DNA from 2 places in the Isoptericola dokdonensis DS-3 genome. Region 2 is predicted to be linked to the other one. Evidence: riboswitches for the same ligand, from Rfam matches in the RefSeq annotation. Region 2 holds a riboswitch; the other holds the start of a gene.
The links. Region 2 has a riboswitch for thiamine pyrophosphate ahead of I598_RS13865 (thiamine ABC transporter substrate-binding protein). Riboswitches for the same ligand answer to the same signal wherever they lie in the genome.
Positions count from the first base shown of each region.

Region 1: another riboswitch for thiamine pyrophosphate. It lies ahead of thiO (glycine oxidase ThiO); the one in region 2 lies ahead of I598_RS13865 (thiamine ABC transporter substrate-binding protein).

Region 1 is NZ_CP014209.1:1,645,186-1,649,979, reverse strand. Features, by position in the region: gene I598_RS07685 (ThiF family adenylyltransferase) at 1-245, shown strand, start outside; gene I598_RS07680 (thiazole synthase) at 253-1,065, opposite strand; gene thiS (sulfur carrier protein ThiS) at 1,077-1,313, opposite strand; gene thiO (glycine oxidase ThiO) at 1,310-2,536, opposite strand; TPP riboswitch at 2,527-2,631, opposite strand; gene thiE (thiamine phosphate synthase) at 2,695-3,339, shown strand; gene guaA (glutamine-hydrolyzing GMP synthase) at 3,387-4,794, shown strand, end outside.
Region 2 is NZ_CP014209.1:3,022,056-3,026,849, forward strand. Features, by position in the region: gene I598_RS13850 (sulfite exporter TauE/SafE family protein) at 1-656, shown strand, start outside; gene I598_RS13855 (PAS and ANTAR domain-containing protein) at 778-1,500, shown strand; gene I598_RS13860 (DUF4235 domain-containing protein) at 1,524-1,805, opposite strand; TPP riboswitch at 1,887-1,991, shown strand; gene I598_RS13865 (thiamine ABC transporter substrate-binding protein) at 2,050-3,141, shown strand; gene I598_RS13870 (ABC transporter permease) at 3,179-4,794, shown strand, end outside.

The sequences.
Region 1 (4,794 bases), 1.4 Mb from region 2:
AGGAGTGGGAGGCGCAGGTGCGCCCCCTGCCCGGGGCGCGGCTGGTGCCCAGCGGCACGTTCCTCGGCCGCTCCGCCGACGCCCCCGACGCCACCGCCCGTGCGGCGCTCGCGGAGCTCCCGACCGACCGTCCCGTCGTGCTGGTGTGCGCGGTGGGCGCCCGGTCGGCACGGGTGGCCGCCGTCGCGCGCGCGGCCGGGGTCGACGCCCGCTCCGTCGTCGGGGGCCTGCCCGCGCTCGGGTAGCGCCCGGTCAGAGCGCCAGGTCGAGCCGCCCCTCGGGCGTCGAGCTGGCGAGCGCCCCCTCGCGGCGCGGGATGCGACCGGCGCCGGCGGCGAGCCGCCCGGACTCGACCGCGAGCCGCATGGCGTGGGCCATCCGGGCCGGGTCTTCGGCGCGCGTGACCGCCGTGGCCAGCAGCACGCCGTCGCACCCCAGCTCCATCGCCAGCGCGGCGTCGGACGCCGTGCCGATCCCGGCGTCGAGGATGACGGGAACCCGCGCGGCGTGGGTGATCGCCTCGATGTTGCGCGGGTTGAGGATGCCGAGGCCGGACCCGATGGGTGCGCCGAGCGGCATGACCGCCGCGCAGCCGACGTCCTCGAGCCGTCGGGCGAGGATCGGGTCGTCGTTGGTGTACGGCAGGACGACGAACCCGTCGCGCACGAGCATGTCGGCCGCCTCGACGAGCCCGAGGGGGTCGGGCAGCAGGGTGACGTCGTCGGCGATCACCTCGAGCTTCACCCAGCTCGTGCCGCACGCCTCCCGGGCGAGCTGCGCGGTGAGCACGGCCTCGCGCACGGAGAAGCAGCCTGCCGTGTTGGGCAGGGCGCGGATGCCGAGGCGCTCCAGCAGGCCCCAGATCCCGGCGTCGCGGGCGGCCTCCGGCGTCGTGGCCGCCGCGACGCGGCGCAGCGCGACCGTCGTCAGGCCGGTGCCCGACGCGACGAGCGCGTCCTGGAGCAGCAGCAGGTTCGCGGCGCCTCCGGTGCCCATGACGAGCCGGGAGCCGATCTCCGTCCCGGCGACGACCAGCGGGTCGGTCGTGGTGTCGGTGGTGGTCATGGTTCCCTCTCTCAGCCGCCCTGCACGGCGGTCACGATCTCGACCCGGTCCCCGGCGCGCACCGACGTCCGGTCCCACACGCCGCGCGGCACCACGACGTCGTCGATGGCGACGGCGACCCCGCGAGGAGCGCCGTCCACGACATGTCCGGGCAGCAGGTGCGCGACGACGTCCGCCACGGGGACCGCGCCACCCGCACCGAGGTCGTAGGGGGCGCCGTTGACGAGCGCGGTGGGGGGTGCGGTCATGGCTGGGCTCCGTCGGGGCGGGGGTCGGTGCCGGGCGTGAAGCGGCGGGGGTCGCAGGCGCGCAGCGCGGCCAGCGTCGCGGGCGGGTCGGCGGCGGTGCGGCCGACGTCGAACCACGTCCCCGTGATCCGGGCGACCACGACGTCGGCCGTCAGCGGTGCCAGCAGCACGCCGTTGCGGTGGTGCCCGGTGGCCAGGTGCAGGCCGGGGACGGCCGTGGGGCCGATGATCGGGAGGTTGTCCGGCGTGGCGGGGCGGGCCCGCGGCGTCACGGCGACGAGCGCCGCCTCGTCGATCGCGGGCAGCAGTGCGCGGGCGTCCCGCAGCAGCGCGTACACCCCGCCGGCGTCGGCGCGGCGGTCGTCAGGGTGCTCGCGGGTGGTGGCGCCGACGACGAGCTCGCTGTGGCCGGCCCACGGTCCGCCGGTCGCGGCGTCGCGGGCGACGACGTAGACGGGGCGTCCCTGCACGAGCCCGCGGACGACGTGGCTCGGGGCCAGGGCCGGGTCGGTCTGGAGGCGCAGGGTCTGCCCCTTGACGGGCCGCACGGGCACGGTGACGCCGTCGACGCCGGCGAGCAGCGGGGCGGACGCCCAGCCCGCGGCGACGAGGGTGGTCCCCGCCCGGTGGAGGGTCCCGTCGTCGTCGACCACGCCGGTGACCCGCCCGTCGCCGCCCTGCTCCAGCCGCACGGCGGCCCGGTGGACGAGCGTCCCGGCGGGATGCTGCTCGACGGCGGCGCGCAGCGCGCGCTGCGTGGCCTGCGGGTCGACGGCGTGGTCGCCGGGCACCCAGGCCGCGGCGGCGATGCGCTGGCCGAGCAGCGGCTCGTGGCGGCGGGCCTCGGTGACGGTGAGCTCGTGCGAGGTGACGCGGTGGCGCTCGTGGAGCTCGACGATGCGGCGCAGCAGGGCGGCGTCGGCGGCGTCGTACGCGATGGTGAGGGTGCCGGACTCGCGCAGCCCCACGCCGAGGCCGGTGGTCGCCTCGAGCTCGGCGGCGAACCGCAGCCAGTGCGCGGCGCCGGCGAGGTGCAGGTGCAGGGCGTCGCTCTCGGCGAACTCGGCCTCCGTGGCGGGGGCCAGCATCCCGGCGGCGGCGTGCGTGGCGCCGTCCCCCGGGTCGGGGTCGAGCACGGTGACGGTGAGGCCCGCCACCAGGGCGCGCCAGGCCACGGCGAGACCGATGATCCCGCCCCCGACCACGACGAGGTCGCGTTGCATGGTGTGCTCCCTTCGCTGGCATGACCCAGATCAGGTTCGACGGTCGGCGCCGCCGCGCCCTCTCAGCCCTGCGCAGGGCTCCCGTGCTCGGACCACCCTACCGGCCCCCGCCGAGCGGCGACGACCTGCGCCGACGTCGGCGGCTAGGCTCGCGAACCGTGACCGTCGACGCCCGCACCCGCCTGGCCGCCGCCCGCCTCTACCTGTGCACCGACGCCCGTGAGGAGCGTGGAGACCTGGAGGACTTCCTGCACGCGGTGCTCTCCGGCGGGGTCGACGTCGTGCAGCTGCGCGACAAGACCCTCGACGTCGCCCGCGAGCTGGAGCTGCAGGAGCTCGTGGCCCGGGTGGCCGCCGAGCACGGCGCCCTGTGGGCGGTCAACGACCGGGCGGACATTGCCTCCCTCACCGGCGCGCCGGTGGTGCACATGGGCCAGGGCGACCTGCCGACGGCGGCCGTGCGGTCGCTGCTCGGCCCCGGTCCGGTGCTGGGACGCTCCACGCACTCGGCCGCCCAGGCCGCCGCCGCGGCGGCCGACCCCGGCACCGACTACTTCTGCGTCGGCCCGCTCTGGGCGACCCCCACCAAGCCCGGCCGCGCCGCCGTCGGCCTCGACCTGCTGCGCGACGTCGCCGCGAGCGGCCCGACGACGCCCTGGTTCGCGATCGGCGGCATCGACGGCGAGCGGCTCGACGCCGTGCTCGACGCGGGGGCGACCCGGGTCGTCGTCGTGCGGGCCGTCACGCAGGCGGCCGACCCCGAGCGGGCGGCGCGCGCGCTGCGGGACCGCCTCGAGGGGTGACCTCGAGGGGTGACCGTGCCGCGCGGGCGGGCGACTATCCTGGGGCGGTGACGTCTCCCGCCACCACCCCCGATCCCACGCCCCGGCCCGTGCTGGTCGTCGACTTCGGCGCCCAGTACGCCCAGCTCATCGCGCGTCGCGTGCGCGAGGCGAACGTCTACTCCGAGATCGTGCCGCACACGTTCACCACGGAGCAGATGCTGGCCAAGGACCCGGCCGCGATCATCCTGTCCGGAGGGCCGTCCTCGGTGTACGCCACCGGCGCGCCGTTCGTCGACCCGGCGCTGTTCGAGGCCGGCGTGCCCGTGCTCGGCATCTGCTACGGGTTCCAGGCGATGGCCGCGGCGCTCGGCGGCAAGGTCGCCCAGACGGGAGCGCGCGAGTACGGCGGCACCGAGGTCGAGGTGTGCTCCGCCGGCGTGCTGCTCGCCGGCACCCCGGAGCACCAGACCACGTGGATGAGCCACGGCGACGCCGTGCACGAGGCGCCCGCGGGCTTCGAGGTGCTCGCCACCTCGCCCGGCTCGCCCGTCGCGGCGTTCGAGGACGGCGGCCGTCGCCTCTACGGCGTGCAGTGGCACCCGGAGGTCAAGCACTCCGCGCACGGGCAGACCGTGCTGGAGCACTTCCTGTACGAGGGCGCCGGGCTGGCGCCGGACTGGACGCCGGGCAACGTCATCGCCGACCAGGTCGCGGCGATCCGCGCGCAGGTCGGTGACGCCCGGGTGGTCTGCGGGCTGTCCGGCGGCGTCGACTCGTCGGTCGCCGCAGCGCTCGTGCAGCGGGCGGTCGGGGACCAGCTCACCTGCGTGTTCGTCGACCACGGTCTGCTGCGCGAGGGCGAGGTGGAGCAGGTCGAGCGCGACTTCGTCGCGGCCACCGGCGTGAACCTCGTCGTGCGGGACGAGCGCAAGCGGTTCCTCGACGCGCTCGCCGGGCACTCCGACCCCGAGACCAAGCGCAAGATCATCGGCCGCGAGTTCATCCGCGTCTTCGAGGACGCCGCGCGCGACGTCGTCGCCGACGCCGGCGAGCACGGCGAGGAGGTCAAGTTCCTCGTCCAGGGCACCCTGTACCCGGACGTCGTGGAGTCCGGCGGCGGCGAGGGCGCGGCCAACATCAAGAGCCACCACAACGTGGGCGGCCTGCCCGACGACCTCCAGTTCTCGCTGGTCGAGCCGCTGCGCACGCTGTTCAAGGACGAGGTCCGAGCGGTGGGTCGCGAGCTCGGCGTGCCGGAGCCGATCGTCGCCCGGCAGCCGTTCCCCGGTCCCGGCCTCGGCATCCGCATCGTCGGCGAGGTCACGGCCGAGCGGCTGGACATCCTGCGCCAGGCCGACGCCATCGCCCGCGAGGAGCTGACCCGGGCCGGGCTGGACGAGGAGATCTGGCAGTGCCCCGTCGTGCTGCTCGCCGACGTCCGCTCCGTGGGCGTCCAGGGTGACGGCCGCACCT
Region 2 (4,794 bases):
TCGACCTGGCCAAGCCGCTGATCTCGATCATCCTGCTGGCACTCGGCCTCTACGTGCTGCTCCGCTTCACGTTCCGCGGCCTGCGCACCGACCGCATCGGCACCCCTCTGCGCAAGCGGTTCCTCACGCCGCTCGGCCTCGTGGCCGGCTTCGTGGACGCCACCGGTGGCGGCGGCTGGGGCCCCGTGGGCACGCCGGCCATCCTGGCGAGCGGCCGCATGGAGCCGCGCAAGGTGATCGGCTCGATCGACACCAGCGAGTTCCTCGTCGCCGTGGCCGCCAGCCTGGGCTTCCTCTTCGGCCTCGGGACGGCGGGCGTCGACGCGCAGTGGGCCATCGCGCTCCTCCTGGGTGGCCTCGTCGCCGCGCCGATCGCCGCGTACCTCGTGCGCATCGTCCCGCCGCGCGTCCTCGGCTCCGCCGTCGGCGGCCTGATCGTGCTGACGAACACGCGCACCCTTCTCACCTCGTTCGACGTGGCGGACGTCTGGGTCACCACCGCGCTCTGGGTGGTCGCCGTCGTCTGGGCCGCCGCGGTGGCCTGGTCGGTGAACGCCCACCTCACGGCGCGTCGCGAGGCGACCGCGGACGAGGTCCCGGAGGTCACCGGCACCGGACCTACGGCCTCCGCAGGGTCGGGCGCCGGCCGCGCCTGACGGCGTCTGCCAGGGACGACGCCCGGATCACCCGCTCTCGGGTGGCGGTTGCGACCCACCGGAGTACGGTGGGCCGCAACCGGCTGCGGCCACTGGCGGCCGCGGGAACCAGGGGGTGAGCATGTCCGTGCCGCCGTCCCGCAGGACGTCTCGCAACGGCACCGCCGACGTCGCCGACGTGCTGGCGACCGGAACGCAGCTCGTCGTCGGGCGCTACCGGATCGACGTCGCTAACGGCCACACCTGGTGGTCGGACGAGACGTTCCGCCTCCACGGCTACGAGCCGGGGGACATCGAGCCGAGCATCGACCTCGTCCTGGCGCGGACCCACCCCGACGACCGGTCGCGGCTGTCCCGCACGGCCGCCGTCGCCCTGCATGCCGGCCGGCCCTTCGCCAGCGCGCACCGGATCGTGGACCCGCACGGCAGGTCCCGGTCCGTCGTCGTGACGGGCCAGGGCCGGCACGACGACGCCGGCGTGGTCGTCCAGGTCGTCGGGTACGTGCTGGACGTCAGTCCGGTGACCCGGGAGGCGTTGGACCGCGAGGCGCAGCGGGCCGTGGGCCGGGCGCTGGTGACCGCGGCGGCCGTCGAGCAGGCCAAGGGAGCCATCATCGTGACCCGCGGCCTGGCGGAGGCCGACGCGGCGGACCTGCTCGGTGAGGTCGCGGCCCGGGCGGGCGTCCCCGTCCAGGTGGCGGCGTCCCAGGTGGTCGCGGCGCTGACCCGCGGCACGGGGGACGCGTCGGAGCGGCTGGACCAGGCCCTCGCGGCCGTGCACTCCGTCGACCGGCCGCGCGGGCACGAGGCACAGCTGGCCCGGCGACGGCTGCACGACGCCTGACCCGCCGGACCGGGCGGCGTCGGTCAGACCACCGACACCTTCTGCGCGCGGCGGTCGACGGCCTTCGCGACGCCCTGCCGGGCCAGCCGCCGGGCGAGGACGGCCACGCCGCCGGTCACGGCGGCGAAGACGATCGCCTGGACGACGGGGATGTCGTCGGCGTCGAGGTCGATGGGCGCGTCGTTGCCCGTGGCCTTCTCCCACACGATCTTGATCAGCTTCTGGGCGATCCAGCCGGCGGCGAACGTCGCCGCGACCGTCCCGACCTTCAGTGCGAGGGACGGTTCGTTGTGGTCGAGATCCACGGTTCTCCTCAAGATCGGCGTGCGTCCGCGGGCCGGACGGGCGGACGTGTCCACCGTAGCGTGCGCGAGGGGTAGGCTCTCAGGGAACGACAGGGGAGCGCCGTGCGGCGCTGAGAGTGCGGACCACCGCAGACCCTCGAACCTGATCCGGTTAGCACCGGTGGAGGAAGTCGGGCTTCTCGATCCCGTCGACCGCCGGTACCGGCGGGCGACGGACCCCCTCCCGCACGTCTGAGGAGGACACATGACCATCCGGACCCGCCGCGCCGTCGCCACGGCCGCCGTCGTGGGGCTGCTGCCGCTGCTCGCGGCATGCTCGGGGGACGACGCCCCGGGGGAGGCGACGTCGTCGGGCAGCCCGACGGGCGAGGCGCAACTCGCCGGGACGGTCACGCTGGTCACGCACGACTCGTTCGCCCTGAGTGACGGCCTGCTGGAGTCGTTCGAGCAGGAGACCGGGCTGACGGTCGAGCACGTCGCCGCCGGTGACGCGGGAACGCTCGTCAACCAGCTCGTCCTCACGGCGGACTCGCCGCTGGGCGACGTCGTGTTCGGCGTCGACAACACGTTCGCGTCCCGTGCGGTGGAGGCCGGGGTGTTCGAGCCGTACACGCCGGCGGACATCGACCCGTCGGTCACGGCGCTGGTCGGTGACGGGCTGGAAGGCCTGACGCCGATCGACGAGGGCGACGTCTGCCTGAACGTCGACACCGCCTGGTTCGAGGCGGAGGGCGTGGAGCCGCCCGCGACGTTCGAGGACCTCCTCGACCCCGCCTACCGGGACCTCACGGTCGTGGCGAACCCGGCGACGTCGTCGCCCGGCTTCGCGATGCTGCTCGCCACCGTCGCGGAGTTCGGCGAGGACGGCTGGGTGCCGTACTGGGAGGACCTCGCCGCGAACGGCCTCAAGGTCACCGAGGGCTGGTCCGACGCGTACTACGTCGACTTCTCCGGCGCCGGGGAGGGCGGGGCACGTCCGATCGTGCTGTCGTACGCGACGTCGCCCGCCTTCACGGTGACGGAGGAGGGCGACGCGACGACGACGGCCGCGCTGCTCGACACGTGCTTCCGGCAGGTCGAGTACGCGGGCGTCCTCGCGGGCACGGACAACCCGGACGGCGCGAAGGCGCTCGTCGACTTCCTCGCCTCGGCCGAGGTGCAGTCGGACGTCCCGGCGAACATGTACATGTACCCGGCCGACGCCACCGTCGAGCTGCCCGCCGAGTGGGAGCAGTTCGCCCCGCAGTCGGCCGAGCCGCTCGAGATCGCACCGGCCGACGTCGCCGCGCACCGCGACGAGTGGATCCAGCAGTGGACGACCGCCGTCATCGGCTGACGCCCTCGGTGCGGACGCACGGCGCCGCCGCCCCCGGGTGGGACGGACGCCCCGCCCGGGGACCGGCGCGTGGCTGGGCTGGGGCCTCGCCGCGGGCGTCCCGCTGCTGTTCCTCGGGGTCTTCTTCGCGTGGCCGGTGCTGACGCTCGTCGGCCAGGGCTTCCTGGTGGACGACGGCGCCGGCGGGCGCGAGGTGGACCTGTCGGGGTTCGTGGAGGTGCTCTCGCAGGAGAGGACCTGGCGGGTGGTCGGGCAGACGCTCGCCCAGGCGTCGGCGGGCACCGCGCTCAGCGTGCTGCTCGGGGTGCCCGGCGCGTACGTGCTGTACCGGTGCCGGTTCCCCGGGCGGGCGCTCGCGCGCGGGCTGGTGACGGTCCCGTTCGTGCTGCCGACCGTCGTCGTCGGCGTGGCGTTCCGCTCCGTGCTCGCCCCGGACGGCCCGCTCGGGTTCCTCGGGCTCGAGGAGAGCTTCGTCGCGATCGTCGCCGCCCTGGTGTTCTTCAACTACTCGGTGGTGGTGCGCACCGTGGGCGGGCTGTGGGAGCGCCTCGACCCGCGGGCCGAGGAAGCCGCCCGCGCCCTGGGGGCGACGCCGTGGCGGGCGTTCCGCACCGTGACGCTGCCGGCGCTCGGACCCGCGATCGCGTCGGCCGCCGCCGTCGTGTTCCTGTTCTGCGCCACCGCGTTCGGGGTGGTGCTGGTGCTCGGCGGGATGCGCTACGGCACGATCGAGACGGAGATCTGGATCCGCACCACCCAGTTCCTCGACCTGCGCTCGGCGGCGGTGCTCAGCGTCCTGCAGCTCGTCGTCGTGACGGCGGTCCTGGTCGTCAGCTCGCGGCTGCGGGCGCGCCGCGAGGCGGCGCTGCACCTGACGAGCGACCGCTCGGCGGCGCACCGCTGGCGCGCCACCGCGGCGGACGTCGTCCCGACCGTCGTGACCGGTGTCGTCGTCGCGGGCCTCCTCGTGCTCCCGCTCGCGGGCCTGGTCGCGCGCTCGTTCCGGGCGCCCGACGGGTCGTGGGGGATCGACAACTACGTCGCCCTCGGCACCACGGGCGGGCGCAACGCCCTGTCCGTCACCGTGTGGGAGGCGCTCGGCAACTCGCTGCGCACCGCCCTGCTCGCCGCGGCGATCGCCGTCCTCGTGGGCGGCCTGGTGGCGCTCGTCGTGTCCCGCCGCCCGCGCTCACCCGGCCTGCGCCGCGCCGTCGGAGGCCTCGACGCCGTGTTCATGCTGCCGCTGGGGGTGTCCGCCGTGACCGTCGGGTTCGGGTTCCTGCTCACCCTCGACGAGCCGCTCGGGTTCGACGTCGACCTGCGCACCTCCGGCCTGCTCGTCCCGATCGCCCAGGCCGTCGTCGCGATCCCGCTCGTCGTGCGGACCGTGCTGCCCGTGCTGCGCGCGATCGACCCGCGCCTGCGCGAGGCCGCCGCCACCCTCGGCGGGTCGCCCGGCCGGGTGCTGCGCACGGTCGACGTGCCGCTCGCGGCCCGGTCGCTGGGCCTCGCCGTCGGGTTCGCGTTCGCGGTGTCGCTGGGGGAGTTCGGCGCGACGTCGTTCCTCGCCCGCCCCGACACCGCCACCCTGCCCGTCGTGATCTACCGGCTCATCGGCCTGCCCGGGGCCGAGAACTACGGGATGGCGCTCGC